Regions from separate parts of the Bacillus sp. ISL-46 genome, predicted to be linked through region 1. Evidence: riboswitches for the same ligand, from Rfam matches in the RefSeq annotation. Region 1 holds a riboswitch; each other region holds the start of a gene.
The links. Region 1 has a riboswitch for glycine ahead of gcvT (glycine cleavage system aminomethyltransferase GcvT). Riboswitches for the same ligand answer to the same signal wherever they lie in the genome.
Positions count from the first base shown of each region.

Region 2: it holds a riboswitch for glycine, as region 1 does, so the genes downstream of both, J7E67_RS09040 (amino acid permease) here and gcvT (glycine cleavage system aminomethyltransferase GcvT) in region 1, are expected to answer to the same signal.
Region 3: it holds a riboswitch for glycine, as region 1 does, so the genes downstream of both, glyA (serine hydroxymethyltransferase) here and gcvT (glycine cleavage system aminomethyltransferase GcvT) in region 1, are expected to answer to the same signal.

Region 1 covers NZ_JAGGQR010000068.1:6,400-12,232, reverse strand. Annotated here, with positions in the region: gene gcvPB (aminomethyl-transferring glycine dehydrogenase subunit GcvPB) at 1-1,206, opposite strand, end outside; gene gcvPA (aminomethyl-transferring glycine dehydrogenase subunit GcvPA) at 1,199-2,545, opposite strand; gene gcvT (glycine cleavage system aminomethyltransferase GcvT) at 2,564-3,670, opposite strand; glycine riboswitch at 3,757-3,836, opposite strand; glycine riboswitch at 3,840-3,927, opposite strand; gene J7E67_RS26630 (DEAD/DEAH box helicase) at 4,105-5,793, shown strand; gene J7E67_RS26625 (YqhG family protein) at 5,771-5,833, shown strand, end outside.
Region 2 covers NZ_JAGGQR010000014.1:199,136-204,968, reverse strand. Annotated here, with positions in the region: gene J7E67_RS09045 (MFS transporter) at 1-863, opposite strand, end outside; gene J7E67_RS09040 (amino acid permease) at 1,098-2,462, opposite strand; glycine riboswitch at 2,627-2,707, opposite strand; gene J7E67_RS09035 (DUF2935 domain-containing protein) at 3,223-4,035, opposite strand; partial or broken gene J7E67_RS09030 (cell division protein FtsZ) at 4,115-4,261, opposite strand; gene J7E67_RS09025 (MerR family transcriptional regulator) at 4,423-4,977, shown strand; gene J7E67_RS09020 (patatin-like phospholipase family protein) at 5,276-5,833, opposite strand, start outside.
Region 3 covers NZ_JAGGQR010000021.1:47,276-53,108, forward strand. Annotated here, with positions in the region: gene gcvPA (aminomethyl-transferring glycine dehydrogenase subunit GcvPA) at 1-31, opposite strand, end outside; gene gcvH (glycine cleavage system protein GcvH) at 33-428, opposite strand; gene gcvT (glycine cleavage system aminomethyltransferase GcvT) at 555-1,667, opposite strand; gene sdaAA (L-serine ammonia-lyase, iron-sulfur-dependent, subunit alpha) at 1,683-2,564, opposite strand; gene J7E67_RS13630 (serine dehydratase beta chain) at 2,564-3,076, opposite strand; gene glyA (serine hydroxymethyltransferase) at 3,092-4,342, opposite strand; glycine riboswitch at 4,584-4,686, opposite strand; gene J7E67_RS13640 (amino acid permease) at 4,799-5,833, opposite strand, start outside.

The DNA.
Region 1 (5,833 bases):
TTTCGCAATATCCAATGTACGAACGCCTAGTTTTTTCTGACGTCTTCCACTGAGTACAAATTCATGCTTGCAATGTCTATCAAATGGTAGATCATAATATTCAGCAAGCCTTCTCATCATGTAGTTCGCATTTAATACAGCGTACTCTGTTACCGCTTTTAAGCCATCTGGTCCCATTGAGCGAATGTATGTGTAAGCACGAACATTGATCCCGAAGTTTCCGTAATATGGCTTCACACGGCCAATTGATTGCGGGCGGTCATAATCAAGGACATATTCTTCGCCTTGCTTTGTGATAATCGGCTTCGGTAAGAACGGGATAAGGTCTGCCTTCACCCCGACAGGACCGGAACCAGGACCACCGCCTCCATGTGGGCCAGTGAATGTTTTATGAAGATTTAAGTGAACAACATCAAATCCCATATCCCCAGGTCTTGCTTTTGAAAGAACGGCGTTTAGGTTTGCTCCATCATAATAAAGCTTACCACCTGCTTCATGGACAATTTCAGCCAATTCAAGAATGTTTTCTTCAAATAGTCCAAGCGTATTCGGGTTGGTTAACATTAATGCAGCAGTATCTTCCCCAACAACCCTTCTTAAATCTTCAAGGTCGACAAGACCATGTTCATTTGATTTAACGGTAATTGTTTCTAGACCAGCAATCGTAGCAGAAGCTGGGTTCGTACCATGAGCAGAATCAGGGACGATTACTTTTGTACGGTTCATATCACCGTTAGCCTCATGATAAGCACGGATCATCATTAAACCTGTCCATTCCCCATGAGCCCCTGCGGCAGGTTGCAAGGTCACTTCGTCCATACCTGTTATTTCGATTAAATGCTCCTGCAAATCGTATAAAAGTTCAAGAGCACCTTGAACAGAGCTTTCATCTTGCAGCGGATGTACATGTGCAAATCCGTTAAAACGCGCTACATTTTCGTTGATTTTCGGATTATATTTCATCGTACACGAGCCTAGTGGATAGAATCCTGAATCGACGCCATGATTTCTCCTCGAGAGGGCAGTGTAGTGGCGCATAATATCAAGCTCCGAAACTTCAGGAAGTTCAGGCTCTTCTGTACGAAGGTAACCATCAGGAAGGAGACCACTGAGATCTAGTTCCGGTACATCCATTTCCGGCAGGCTGTAGCCGATGCGGCCTGGTGTGCTAAGTTCAAAAATGAGTGCCTGGTCTTGATTATGCATGGAAATCCCCCAATTCTTTCACTAGAGTATCAATTTCTTCCTTCGATCTTTGTTCTGTTACAGCAATCAGCATATGGTTAGCCAGTTCTGAATAATCACGACCTAAATCATAGCCCCCGATTATTCCTTTTTGTAAAAGGTTTTGGTTGATTTCTTTTACAGGCTTAGTTAATTTCACAACGAATTCATTGAAGGAATGGCCATCATAAACAACTTCAAAGCCAGCTTCCTTGAAAGCATTTTTCGCATAATGAGCTTTTTGCAAGTTGGCCGCAGCCATTTCCCTGACACCCTTTTTACCAAGTGCGGTCATCGCTACAGATGCAGCGAGGGCATTTAATGCCTGATTGGAGCAAATATTTGATGTCGCTTTATCACGTCGGATATGCTGTTCACGTGCTTGCAGTGTTAAGACAAAACCACGGCGCCCTTGGTCATCCGTTGTCTGTCCAACAAGACGGCCTGGAACTTTCCGCATTAACTTAGTAGTGACAGCAAAATATCCGCAGTGCGGTCCGCCAAAGGCAGTTGGGATCCCAAACGGCTGCGCATCACCAATAACGATGTCAGCACCAAATTTACCTGGAGGTGTTAATACCCCAAGGGAAAGTGGGTTACTTGAAACAACAAACATGGACTTATTTGCATGAATGATTTCCTCAAGCTCTTTTAACGGCTCGACTCGCCCAAAGAAGTTTGGATATTGGACGATAACGGCTGCAACATCTTCATTAACTAGTCCCTTTAATGCGTCTAGATCTGTTACACCATCTTTGACTGGTACTTCAATCACATTGAGGTACTGACCCTTTGCATAAGTTTTAAGAACATCACGTGATTCTGGATGTACAGCACTGGATACAACTATTGTTTTTCGTTTGGTATGGCCTGCACTAAGCATCGCTGCTTCAGCAAGTGCAGTTCCGCCATCATACATCGATGAGTTGGCAACATCCATTCCAGTTAACTCACAAATCATTGTTTGGAATTCAAAGATAGCTTGAAGTTCACCTTGTGAAATTTCTGGTTGATAAGGTGTATAAGCTGTATAAAATTCTGATCTAGAAATAACATGGTCGACAATTACAGGCATGTAATGGTCATAAACACCTGCACCTATAAAAGATACGTTTCTTTTCAGGTCAGCGTTCCGACTTGCCATCTTAAAAAGCTCTTTCATTAAGGCTGTTTCAGACTTTGCCGCTTTTATATTGTACTCACCCTTAAATCTTACTTTCTCAGGGATATCGCTAAACAGTTCATCAATAGAGGAAACACCAATTGCCTCAAGCATAGTCTTCTTATCTTGTTCAGTCATAGGTAAATAGCGATGTTTCATAAACCTAACTCCCTTCTGTTATTTCTTTTCTTTTTTATAAAAAGGTGTTGGAACTACAGTAGCTTTTAAACGTTTGCCGCGAATTTCAACTTCAACTTCGGATTCAAGACCCGCAAATTCTGCATTGATTAGGGCAAGACCAATATTCCTCTTTAACGTGGGTGATTGCGTTCCAGTTGTAACCTCACCAATTAACTGATCATCTTTATAAACAGGGTAGCCATGACGTGGAATCCCACGATCAATCATTTCGATTCCAACCAATTTTCTTGTTAAACCCTTTTCTTTTTGTTGGATTAACGCTTGTTTCCCGATAAAGTCATCTTCTTTGTTTAATTTCACAGCGAAGCCAATTCCAGCTTCAAGTGGTGAAATTTCTGGAGATAGTTCTTGACCATAAAGCGCTAAAACTGCTTCAAAGCGAAGTGTGTCGCGTGACCCTAATCCACATGGGATTACTCCATCTTCTTTACCTGCAGTTAAAATTTCTCTCCAAAGGTCCACAACATCTTCTGCATCGCAATACACTTCAAAGCCATCTTCACCAGTATAACCAGTTCTTGATACCAGTGCCTTTTTCCCATTTAGGATTACATCTTGTTGGAATTTGAAAAAGCCAATTTGGCTTAAATCATTATCTCCCGCAAGCTTTTGCAATACTTTTTCCGCAAGTGGTCCCTGGATAGCCAGCTGTGCTGTTTTTTCCGATAAGTTTTCTAAAGAGACATCACCAGTTAAATGGTCTTCAAGCCATTTGTAATCTTTTTCAATATTTGATGCGTTTACTACTAAAAGGTAATGATTGTCTTCAATTTTATATACAAGCAGGTCATCAACTGTACCGCCATTTTCATAACACATGGCGGTGTACTGGGCACCTCCATTTTTTACTTTTGAAATGTCATTAGTCAGCATTTTTTGTAAAAATGCTAAGCTATTAGTGCCTTTTACTTCTACTTCACCCATATGGGAAACATCAAATAATCCTGCACAAGAGCGAACAGCTTCATGCTCTTCTTTAATGCTAGAGAATTGGACCGGCAGTGCCCAACCACCAAAATCAATAGTTTTTCCACCCCATTCTTTATACACATCAAAAAGTGGAGTTCGTTTTAAATCAGACATTCTTAATCCCCCTTCAATCTTTGGCACAAATTATTCCTTGGAAAATTTAAAAAAGGACAGAAACCTCCTATGAAACGTAAGAAGGTCTCTGTCCTTGCACCTGAAAGTTTACCTAGAAAGGCTTTCCCCTTTGGTGGCTGCTTAAAGCTAGCAGCGCTCTCCAGAGCTGCGTCCTACAAGAGTTCTTTTGCCTGAGAGATTCACATTTCTGCTTGCTCCTTCGGCGCTACATAAGTAGTCTCTCCCCTTATAATCATTCGCATTATAATATTATCCAAATTGGTCATACTAATTATACTTATAAAATAAATTACTTTATTAAAATATTTAAAACATTCAAAGCTATTATCATCCTAACATTAAAATAATACATTGAGCAATAACTTTATTAGAAAAGAATAAAGCTGGAAATTGAACAAAAAGGAGCTGGAACCATGTCGATCGAAATTGAATTTGATTCCTCCTGGAAGGATGATTTTTTACATAGAATTGAAAACGATGGTCCATGGGGGAATTGGGAACTTTTTAAACTAGCAATTGGAGTTGAAAAACATCTCGTCATTCCAGATTTCAAGGGTTTATTGGCACCAAGCCATTTACCCAATCTAACCCCACTTCCTCACCAGCTTGAAACAGCAAAACAAGTAATTGAAAACATGAATGGGAAAGCCATCCTTGCCGATGAAGTAGGACTCGGAAAAACGATTGAGGCCGGGCTTATTCTAAAAGAATATATGATTCGCGGATTGGTGAAAAAGGTATTAATTCTTGTCCCTGCATCGTTAGTTACTCAATGGTCGATGGAGTTGAATAGCAAATTTTTCATTCCAGCCATTTCACAAAGAAAAAGTTATGTATGGGAACAATGTGATGTCGTCGTGTCGTCGATTGATACGGCCAAACGGAATCCACACCGAGACATCATTTTCAAGCAGGACTATGACCTAATTATCATTGATGAAGCCCATAAACTTAAAAATAACAAAACAAAAAACTACGAATTTGTCCAAAATCTGAAAAAGAAATTTTGTTTACTATTGACGGCAACACCCATTCAGAACCGTATCGAGGAAATTTTTAATCTGGTTTCATTATTAAAACCAGGACATTTAGGCAGCGAAACGACATTCTTTGAAAAATACAAACGAGATGCACGTTCATTAAATGATGATGAGCATTTAAAAGAATTAGTAAACAAGGTTATGATTCGGAACCGGCGGGCAGATACAGGCATTGAGTGGACGAAAAGGCATGTGGAAACCATTCCGATTGAATGCACTCAAGAGGAGAAAGATCTTTATGAGTCAATTACTGAATTAAAAAATGAGGGGAATTGGGCACAGGCAAGTTCATTCTCCGTAATGACATTACAGCGTGAGGCATGCAGCAGTAGAGAAGCAGTTTTTTATACATTAAAAAACATGCTGCAAAAAAAGGAAAATCCAACCCCAGCTTTCGAAGAACAAATTCAGTATTTAATAACAAAAGTCGAAGCTGTCCAGAAGAATTCAAAAGCGGAAAAAGCATTAGAATTAATTCAAAAAGTAAATGATAAAGTGATTATTTTTACAGAATACCGTGCAACACAAATGTACCTCCAATGGTATTTAAAACAGCATGGAATTTCATCTGTCCCTTTTCGGGGCGGCTTTAAGCGTGGAAAAAAGGACTGGATGAGAGAATTATTCCAAAAGCACGCTCAAGTCCTTATTGCAACTGAAGCAGGCGGTGAAGGTATTAACCTTCAATTTTGTAATCATATAATTAACTTTGATTTGCCATGGAATCCAATGAGGCTCGAACAACGAATTGGTCGTATCCATCGTCTGGGCCAGGAAAAGGATGTCATGATTTATAATTTTGCGATAAAAAATACTGTCGAAGAACATATTTTGAAGCTTCTTTATGAGAAAATACATTTATTTGAAAAAGTAATTGGTGAACTTGACGATATATTAACAAAGTTGGAATTTGGCAATATAGAAGACCATTTAATCGATATTTTTGGACAATCCTCATCCGAAGGCGAAATGCGAATTAAAATGGAAAATTTATCATCAATGATTGAATTTGCTCAGGACATGAAGAAGGGAGATTCACATGCAGCAGCAGGAAATTCATAACTTTTTATTGAACTATTTTCAGGCTAATGACTGTGCAATT
Region 2 (5,833 bases), on a different contig from region 1:
GCGAATAAGAAGATTCCGAATGACCGCTTCATTCCAAGTCGATCCATAAACTGTCCAAAAGTTAACATACCTGCAATCATTCCCGCAGCTGTACTAATCGTCCAAAGAGCCGAGTTTGAAACTGATAATCCCTGGGATTGTTGAAGCATGGATGGCAGCCAAATCATCAAGCCATTATAACCTGCAATTTGGACCGTTGCCATAATAGCTAAAGCAATCGTCGTAACTGAAGTTCTTGGAGTAGCAAACAATTGCTTTAAATTCCCTTGCTTTGGCACAAGTTGTTTTTTCTTTTGTGATGCAAGCCACACGGGTGATTCGTCTAATTTTTTTCGGACGATAAAGGCGAATATAACCGGAACCAATCCGATGAAAAACAATCCTCTCCATCCCCCAGCAGGCAGGATCATGGCACTAAGAAGAGCAGCCAGAATCACACCGTATTGTGCACCGATGCTAACATAAGAAGAAGCGCGTCCTTGTTTATTCTTTGGCCATGCTTCAGCCACAAGCGCCATACCAATTCCGTATTCCCCACCTGCGCCTAAGCCGGCAATAAACCTAAAGATGTATACTTGTCCAATATTTACGGCTAAACCAGTTAACGCCGTTCCGATAGCAAATAGTAGAATCGTATAGGTAAATATTTTAACTCTCCCAAATTTATCTGCTAAGATACCGAAAATGATTCCTCCAGCGAGCATACCTAAATTGGTAATCGAAGAAATAAGACCTCCAGCAACCATGTCAATATGAAACTCTGCAATAATCATCGACATCGCAAAGGAGATAAACATGATATCCATGCCCTCTAATGTTAAACCTGCTACTGATGCAACTACTGTTTTTTTACGATAATCCATTTTTGTCGTTCTCCTTTCAAGCCTCACAGGACTTTGATTAAAAGATAATGGGCAAAAATAAAATGCCCTTTCATCCAAAGGACAAAAGGGCATTCATATACATAATTAGTATAATGAAGTTTACTTTTGCCTTTTTGGCCTCTCTGGACCAAATTAAAGGAATTTAATTTCATCTAATAGTAACACGATACATATCATGTGACAATATTTTTATTATATTGCAAGAATTCTACTTTACGCAGATATTCTAATATTTTTTCCCTTTGTCCTTTTAAATGAATACACTATGAATAAAAGAATGAACCATAATGGTGTCATTAATAAAGCGACACGAGTTGATTCTGCAAATAGCATAATAATGAGAATAAATGCAAATAACGTGAGAACAAGATAATTAATAAATGGTGTAAACGGTGCTTTAAAAATCGACTTTTCATGTAAATCGGGGCGTGATTTCTTATATCGCAGATGACAAATTAAGATAATGCTCCAAACCCAAATAAAACAAATCGCACTAATCGTTGTCACGATACCAAAGGCTTGTTCTGGAATCAGCTTACTTAAAAGAGCTCCGACGGAAAGAACAAGTGCAGATATAAATAATGCGTTACTCGGTACATGATTTTTATTTAATTTAGCAAAATTCGCTGGTCCCTGTTGATGATTACTTAAATTAAATAATATGCGGCTCGTTGAAAACAATCCACTGTTACAGGCAGACGCAGCTGATGTTAAGACGACAAAATTAATAATTCCTGCAGCAATCGGAATACCAACTAAACTAAACGTTTTTACAAAAGGACTGTTTCCTGCATTCAGTTGCGTCCATGGATTGATGCATAAAAGGATAATAAGGGCTCCCACATAGAAAAACAGTATTCTTAAAGGTATTTTATTTATTGCAGATGGGATATTTTTTTGTGGATTGGATGTTTCGGCTGCTGATACACCTACTAATTCAACACCTACAAATGCAAATACAACCATTTGAAAAGAAAGTAAGAAACCTGATATTCCATTTGGGAAAAGACCACCATGGCTCCATAGATTTTTTACTGTAACCGTTCCTGAATCTGTTTGAAATCCAATAATTAACAAAATGACCCCTATGATGATTAAAGCAAGAATGGTGATCACTTTAATTAAAGCAAACCAAAACTCTAATTCTCCAAATAGCTTTACTGTTAATAAATTTAGTCCCAATAATAGAATTAAACAGACTATAGCAGGCATCCATTGTGGGATATCGAACCAATATTGTACATATACACCAACAGCAATAATATCAGCCATTGCTGTCATAATCCAACAAAACCAATACGTCCATCCAGTTACATAACCAGCCCACGGTCCAATATAATCCTCGGCGAAGTCCGTAAATGATTGATAGCCCTTATTTGATAAAAGAAGCTCTCCTAATGCCCTCATTACAAAAAAACATGCGATACCCACGATTAAGTATGCAATAATGATAGATGGACCTGCTAACTGAATGGCTTTTCCTGAACCTAGGAATAAACCTGTACCAATCGTACCTCCAATCGCAATCAGTTGTACGTGCCGATTTTTTAAATCTCGTTTTAATTCTTGTTGTACCACTTCATTTGCCCCCTCATTAGTAATAATTTCCTTTGTTCACTTTGTGAAGATATGAACAAATGGTTAAACTCCATGAAAAAAGAGATTGGAATTTCTCCAATCTCTTCGGTCATAAGAATAACAAATAATATCCATTACTCTTTTGTCAGAATAACAAATAAAACTCGTACTCTTCTGTCCTTTTGCCTGAGATTGTGAACCCTTCGGCGCCGCAGATTTCCTGCGGTCTCTCCAGAAGCTGCTCCTGCTATAGTTTGATCCATAGCAATCATAGCTTGCTTAGTATTTAATTTATGTAGAAGAACAAATGGTTCAAAATCCCCCGCTAAAAAAAGTTATGCATTATTACTTCTTATCTCACAAACTAAATTATTGTTAAATAATTTCTAATTTTAGTAGTATTCAATCACTTTGTCAATAATTAATTTCGGAGAATCTAGATTAATGGAGAAACAAAAAATGAACCCACTGCAAAGGATTGGGTTCATTTTTATCGCATTCGTGGATTCTGCATCTTTAATCTCCTAGTACCAAAAAATATTGAATATGATTTGCTGATATGGGCGTAATCGCCATAACACGATATCCGATACTCAGTAATTGCGACAAAGTTTCTGCACAATTTTGACGTGGAGGCTCAAACGGAGCATGGAAACTTTTATAAAGATTTATTAATTGATTATTGTTTGTACAGTGAAGCAAGATCACATGTCTACCAGTCCATGCTTGACCGATCATTGGTTGTGGTTGTGTTTCCCTTTTATTTCTCATTAAAATATTCCTTAAGTCGAGGTTTAGCAGGATCACAATTGGGTGAGTCAAGATTTGCCGATTCTGCTAATTTCATAAGATAATAACATTCTTCACGGTACATATGATCCGCCATTAGGGGGGCGAATGTTCCTAATGCTTGCTTACTTAGTCTGAGTTCTTCTATTTCATGTAGAAAATTTTGAAATAATTTTATTTCTAACTGGCTGTCTGAATTCATTTTTAACAAAGCAGGGAACGAGGTCAAATTAGTTCTTAAATATCCTGCTAGTTCAACTGATTTCAGGTAAAAATCTTCAAAGTTCTTCCTAAATGTATTACTTTTCTCAATGAGTTTCTTTTCAACACTATCTAAATTAGAGGAAATTGCCTCTGAATGACCCGCAGCATCTAATAACCATAAAAGATGATGATGTAGTTCATGGTAAACAGGAGGAGCTTCCCCTGCTTTTAGGTGTATTAAAATTCTTAAGTATTCCTCTAATTCATTGACCATATGATTAATAAAGGTTGGCGAAAGGTGAATTTTTATTTTCCCTATCAGATGTTTTCTTAATAAGTCCAATTTAAATTCCCGTAATCTTATAACCTCTGTTTCAGCTTCAATTGTTAATGGCACTAAATCTGAGGAATTTGCACGCTCCAGAAGTTTGTCAAAAACTCGAATAAAAGATGATGCCTTCTCAATTTCCTCTTTTTGAACGGGTGCAAGAGCTTCGAAAATAAGCCTCGAATGATCACCTAATATTTGGAGCCAAAAACGGTGTTCAAATTTTGCTGTTCTCGCAAAGACATCGTTCATGTTTATTCCTCCCAGTAAGAAATCCCCACACTATTTTGATGTTTATTCTTCTTATTTGCTTCTTATGACCAATGACATGCTCAGTGAATCCAGTGGCAAAGACAGTTACGATAATTTCTTCATCTAAGTTTTCGTTAATGACCGAACCAAAGATCATATTTAATTCCTCATGAGAAGCAGAAGCAACTATATCGGCTGCTTCCTGTACTTCAAAAAGACTTAAATTAATTTTCGACTCTCATTCTCACTGAATGATGTCTGACATCCTTACTTTTATAGCCGTATCCTTCCATATAGTGCATTACCTATACTTCATTCAGAAAAAATTCTAATAAAAAAAGGAATTCTCAGCGTTTTATAGAAGTGTTAAATTGGAGGTGTAGTGTTATGACGATAATATATTCACCTAGTGACGTACAGGAATTGCTTGGAATTGATGGTAGTACATTACGGAAGTATGCCATTCTCTTAGAAGGACATGGGTATCAAGTTCAGCGTAATAATAGAGGACATAGAACCTATATAGATAAAGATGTTATCACTCTCCGCAAATTAATCGAATTCAGTAAGCAAGAGGGTATGACGATGGAACGTTCAGCCGAGGCAGTGATGACATGGAACTCTGTAGAATATAAAACGGTAACCTTTACGGAAGTGGTGCCGTTACAGACAACTAATGAGGGGGATATTGAGCAAAATACTAACACTAAAGAGCTATTGGATCGTATAGAACATTTGGATCAAGTAAACTTAGATTTAATCAAACATTTGAAGGAGAAGGCAGTACGGGAAGCTAGGCAAGAAGAGAAGATTAATCTAATTTTGAAGTATGTAGAACGTATGGAGCAAATGGAGAAGGAACGAAGTAAAATGATTGAGGAAGAAACCAGAAAGCAAATCGCAGTCGCCGAGCAAAGGAAATGGTGGAAATGGTGGAAATGAGAAAAGCCGTGCTTAGAATAGCATGGCTTTTTTTACAAACATAAGTCAAACAATGAAAATTTTTTTCTTTTATTAAAAGAAGTTAACAGTTCATTTAAAATGAGGAATATCGACAACTTTTTCAATATACCTTGTTTATAATGACTTAAGTATTGAAGTGTAAAAAATTGAGGAGGAAACTAATGGACGTTCTACTCTATATCGGTACGAATCTATTAGGTGCTCTTGCTATTGTGCACCTGATTACATTCACTTTTAATCTATTTTCTAAATAAAGTTCGAGAAATGGCCTTTTCAGCTACTTATTCTTTAATCTTTGCATTCTTTTAACCTTATATTGTTCAAAATCCCACTTCGATAAAAATTCTTTTGTAGAAGAATAGCCTGACATATAGAGAAAATCGATTTCATCCGTATCCAATTCAAAATCAGTAGCGTTGATGTCACCAGTTGGAATTTGAATGGTACGTTCAATCGTCTCTTTGTTCAAATGTCGTAGATCATGGGCTTGAATCATCGTATTAAATATATTTTTAAAAAGGTGGATGGGCGTTGGTATTACTGGATCTATGTTAACTTTATCTTTCACAAAACGGAAGCCGAACGTTGGAAACCGAGGGTTTTCCGTATCAAATATCCATATTGGAAAGTTACTTAGTAAACCACCATCTAAAATGTAGGACTTTTTACGGTCTTTTGATTTCCAAATAACCGGACGGAAGAAAAATGGGAGAGAGGCACTCATCATAACTGCGGTTGAAACCTTAAAATCAGCAGGAGTCATCCCATACCGATCCAAATCATCTGGCAAAACAAGCATTTGGCCATTCGTAACATCAGAAGCGATTATCCTCAA
Region 3 (5,833 bases), on a different contig from region 1:
TATCAGGGAGGTATCGATAAGTGGAAGTCATTTTATTCCTCTCCTTCATTAATAAATGCTTGGTACGCATCTTCATTTAAAAGTGATTCCAATTCTTCAGGATTGGACATTTCCACTTCTACTAACCAACCTGCTTCAAATGGATGTTCATTAATCGTCTCAGGTGCATCTCCTAACTCTTCGTTTACAGTAACAACCGTACCTGATACAGGAGAGTATAGGTCAGAAACTGCTTTTACTGATTCGATGGTCCCCATTGATTCATTCGCTGTAACTTCATCATCCACTTCTAAGGTTTCAACAAAGACAATATCTCCTAATTGCTTTTGTGCAAAATCAGAGATTCCAATACGTACTCGATTTCCGTCTAATTGTAATACCCACTCATGTTCTTTGCTATATAGTAAAGTTGCTGTCGCTTTAGTCATTGTTTCTCTTCCTTCCGATTGTAAATTCAAGTTTGATCATTCAGGTCTTGATTTCATGTAAGTTTACGTAACAGTCGGCCTGCCTATCATCTTTATGCAAGTTAGCCAGAGAACTCTATCACTCTATTAACCCTTTTTATAGAACGGTGTTTTAACAACAACCGCCTCAATCTGCTTATTACGGATGACCACTTTTAATGGTGTTCCCACTTCTGCATGTTCTGCGGATATTAGTGCAAGGCCTATGCTTTTCTTTAAAGATGGTGATTGGGTTCCTGATGTAACAACACCAATTGCCTCTCCACCTTCTGAAACTACTTGATAACCGTGGCGTGGAATCCCCCGGCCTGTTACCTCAATTCCTACTAATTTTCGTTTTAATCCGGCTTCTTTTTGTGCTGAAAGTGCGGATTTACCGATAAAATCACTTTCTTTTTTCGTTTTTACGGCAAAGCCGATTCCAGCTTCAAGGGGACTAATATCACTTAATAGCTCTTGACCATAGAGTGCAAGACGTGCTTCTAAACGAAGCGTGTCACGTGCACCGAGGCCACATGGTTTTAAGCCATCATCACTTCCTACTTCTAAAAGCTTTACCCAAAGTGCTTCGACTTGTGCAGCATCTAAATAAAGCTCAAAACCATCTTCTCCTGTATAACCTGTACGAGATACGAGCACATCTGTAATCCCGTCCAGGTTGACATGTTGAGCAAATTTAAATGGGCCAATTTCTGATAGATTTGCTTCCGTTAACTTTTGTAAAATACCTTCAGCCTTTGGACCTTGGATGGCAAGCTGTGCAATGTCATTCGAAATATTTTGGAGCGTCACATCTCCTTTTACATGCTGCTTCATCCATTCATAATCTTTCTCAATATTTCCGGCATTAATGACGAGTAAATATTTTTCATCCGCTAATTTGTACACTAATAAATCATCGACTGTTCCGCCGTCTGGATAGCACATTGCTGTGTACTGTGCTTGATCGATACTAAGCTTTGTTACATCGTTAGTGACAAGGTAGTTAATGTAACTCTCTGCATCTTTGCCTTCAACAAGCACTTCACCCATATGTGAGACATCAAAAAGACCTGCTTTTGTTCGAACCACCTCATGCTCATCTAAAATGCTGGAAAATTGTACTGGCAATGCCCAGCCTCCAAAATCAATGACCTTCGCACCTGATTTTCCATAAATTTCAAAAAGTGGTGTTTGCTTTAATGCTATTTCTGTCCCCATTGATAGACCCCCTACTTATGATTTCCTACAAAATAGTCGTTCCTTCACCTGTTTACCTGTTTCTGTCGTTGCTAGACCTCCAAGCGCTGTTTCCCGAAGTGTCCGAGGCATATCTTTTCCAACCCTATACATCGCTTCAATTACTTCATCACACGGAATGCGACTTTCAATCCCAGCAAGAGACATATCAGCCGCTGAAAATGCGATGGAGGTTCCAATCACATTTCGCTTTATGCAAGGCACTTCAACAAGACCTGCTACTGGATCACAAACTAAACCCAAGAGTGACTTCATGGCAATGGCCGTCGCATTCACTGCTTGCTGTGGCGTGCCCCCTTTTAACTCAACGATTGTTCCTGCGGCCATGGCTGTTGCGGATCCTACCTCTGCTTGGCAGCCTCCAGCCGCCCCCGAAATGAATGAACGATTTGCAATGACAAACCCGAGCATACTTGCTGTGAACAACCCCATGACTAAATCTTTATAGGGTGTGCCATCATTTTTATGAAGCGAAAACAATACACCAGGCAAAATACCGGCTGCCCCAGCAGTTGGCGTGGCTACAATAACCCCCATCCGTGCATTGCTTTCAGAAGTTGCCAATGAAAAGCTCATTGCATTGCTTACATAACTACCTGACAGAGATTTACCTTGATGTACGTAATCATACATTTTCACGGCATCCCCGCCAGAAATTCCACTCGGTGCGGTTGAGGCATCTTTTATACCGCTATCAACGGCTTCTTTCATTTTGATCAATCGCTCTTCCATCATGCTAATAATGGTTTCTTGGTCTCTTCCTGATTTTTCTGTTTCCATCATCAACATGATTTCACCAATGGTTTTTTGTTCTCTTTCACAAGCTTCAATCAGCTCTTTCATGGACTGTATCTTCATTAAATTGCCTCCATAAGTACTTTCCCTCTTGGTTGATAAGAACTAGCAAGGACTGTAAAGTCATCGCCTGCACTTAAACGAATATCTACCATCTTCTCGTTAATCATAAAGATTTTTGATAAGCCTCCACCAAGTGATGCACCGCCAACCTTTACAACACGATCTTCGTATTTCACTGTCACGATTGTTGTATTTGGGTGGTCATAGTAGTCACAGATATCTTCAAATTCGAAATTGTACTGCATGCCAACCTCTTTTGCCCACTCCAATGAATGTTTAATGCGTGTATCATCGGTATCCATCCCAAGCAATCCGCCAAGAAGTGCTTTATCTGTTCCATGTCCTTGATAAGTTTCAGCAAAGGAATCATAAAATACAATATTGACCTCTTGTGGACAATCTCCTAACAGTTCATAAATAAATTTCCCGATAGATACGACACCTGCTGTATGAGAACTCGACGGTCCCACCATAATCGGGCCAATAATGTCAAAACAACTCTGAAATTCCATCCTCATACCCCTTTCTTATACTGTGATTGCCTGTTGAAATAACGGATAGACGCCACAAATTGCTTTGGTTGTTTCTTTTGCTTTCTCAAGTACGACTTTGTCCCCTTTGCTCTTCAAAACAGCTGCGATAACTTTCCCGATTTTCACCATATCATCCTGTTTCATACCTCGTGTCGTTAAAGCCGCTGTTCCCATGCGAATACCGCTCGTAACAAACGGCTTTTCTGGATCAAATGGAATCGTATTTTTATTTACAGTAATGCCCGCTTCTTCTAATAATTTTTCTGCTTCTTTTCCAGTTAAATTCCACGGACGTAAATCTAAAAGGACGATATGATTATCCGTTCCACCAGAAACAAGGGCTGCACCTTCATTTTTTAATGTTTTGCCTAGTGTGTCGGCATTTAGAATGATTTGTTTCGCATATTCCTTAAAGCTTGGCTGCAATGCTTCATTGAATGCAACCGCCTTAGCTGCAATAATATGCATTAACGGGCCGCCTTGAATCCCTGGGAACACCGATTTATTAATGGCTTTTATCATCTCTTCATCATTTGTTAAAATAATGCCGCCGCGCGGTCCTCGGAGCGTCTTATGCGTAGTGCTCGTTACAACATCTGCGTATGGAACCGGCGATGGATGAAGACCAGCTGCAACAAGTCCCGCAATATGCGCCATATCTACCATGAATTTTGCGCCAACTTGATCAGCAATTTGTCTAAACCGTGCAAAATCAATCGTTCTAGTGTAAGCACTTGTACCTGCAATGATCAATTTCGGTTTTTCTTTATTCGCGATCGCTTCCAGTTCATCATAATCAATCAATTGAGTATCTTCTCTCACACCATAGGAGACTACCTCAAACCATTTTCCTGAAACACTAACAGGACTTCCGTGCGTTAAGTGTCCGCCATGTGAGAGGTTCATCCCCATCACTTTATCACCAGGTTGAAGCAGAGCGAAAAATACAGCAAAATTTGCTTGTGCACCTGAGTGAGGCTGAACATTGGCATATTTAGCACCAAACAGCTGAGTTAGGCGGTCAATCGCTATTTGTTCTGCCACATCGACAAATTCACATCCGCCATAGTAACGCTTCCCTGGATAGCCTTCTGCATATTTATTCGTCATCACACTTCCCATTGCTTCTAAAACATCTTGGCTTACGAAGTTTTCAGATGCGATCAACTCCAATGTTTGATGCTGACGATGCTGCTCTTTCCGAATTGCTTCAAAAATAGTTGAATCATTTTGTTGTAAACTCATCCCGTTTCCCCCTTGATTCGTTGTTTTAGCTACCTCTATCTGTGTTTAACCTCGGATTTTATCTGTTCATTCTCAAGATAAAATCTGAAGCGAAACATACTTTTTTGCACGCAAAAAAGGACAGAAAAGGGTAGCACATGGCTTACTTCTACCCTTCTCTGTCCTTTTACCTGAGAGTTTAAGTTCGATTAAGAACCTTCCCCTTTGGTGGCAAATACTTTATCTGCGCTCTCCAGAGTTGCGTCCAATTGTGGTTCCATCTACCTGAGAGATTTGTTCCAAGGGTCTTTTTGGAACTTGCTCCTTCGGTGGCGTGTAAACTTGCACTCTCCCACAACCATCTTCCGCTTATTTATTTTTATTATTTTCAGAATAATAGTAAATGCAATCTAAGTCAAGCTTTTTTGAAAGCGGAAACATTATTTATTAATAAAAGTTATTTTTTTGGGTTGCCACTTAATTTTCTGCTACTTTTTGTTGATTCTCCTGATCCGCATAATTCTCCCGATCCGCATAATCCGCCTTCTTTATCAACATCTTATAAATCGCAATCAGCATGATAAACCAGACAGGTGTTACGAATAAGGCAACACGAGTGTCTTCCGCAAGTGCAAGTACGACAAGCACGAACGCTAGGAAGGCAAGGATTAAGTAATTGGAAAATGGATAAAGCGGCAATTTAAATTTGTTCACTTTCGCTAGATCTGGTCTGGTTTTGCGGTATTTCAAATGACTGACGACAGTAATACCCCAAATAAAGATGAAACATACTGTAGAAATACTTGTAATCAGCGTAAATACTCCTTCTGGCATTACATAGTTCAACACAATGGCAATTAAAATAACAACAGTGGAAAAGAACAATGCATTGGAAGGTACCTGACGAGAAGTAAGTTTTGCAAATGGTACAGGTGCATTTTTATCTCTGGCAAGTGAGTATACCATCCGGCTTGTACTGAAAATGGCGCTGTTACATGCCGATGCTGCAGATGTTAGAACGACAAAATTGACGATACCAGCAGCTGCAGCGATACCAACCGCCACGAATACTTGAACGAATGGGCTTTTCGCTGGATTGATGGCGTTCCACGGATAAATACTCATAATGACAATAAGGGCGCCAATGTAGAAAATTAATACCCGAATAGGAATATTATTGATTGCTTTTGGGATAACTTTTTCCGGGTCTTCTGTTTCACCAGCAGTAAGTCCTACAAGTTCAATGCCAACAAACGCAAACACCACCATCTGGAATGAGAGAATAAAGCCATTTATGCCATTTGGGAACATGCCGCCGTGACTCCATAGATTCGTGAAACTGGATGCGCCTGAATTTGTGGAAAAGCCTTTAATAATCATGAAAATCCCGATAACAATTAATGCAAGAATCGCAATAACTTTAATTAATGCGAACCAGAATTCCATTTCGCCAAAAAGCTTTACGGTTGCAAGGTTCATGATTAGCAAAACGACTAGTGCAATTAATCCTGG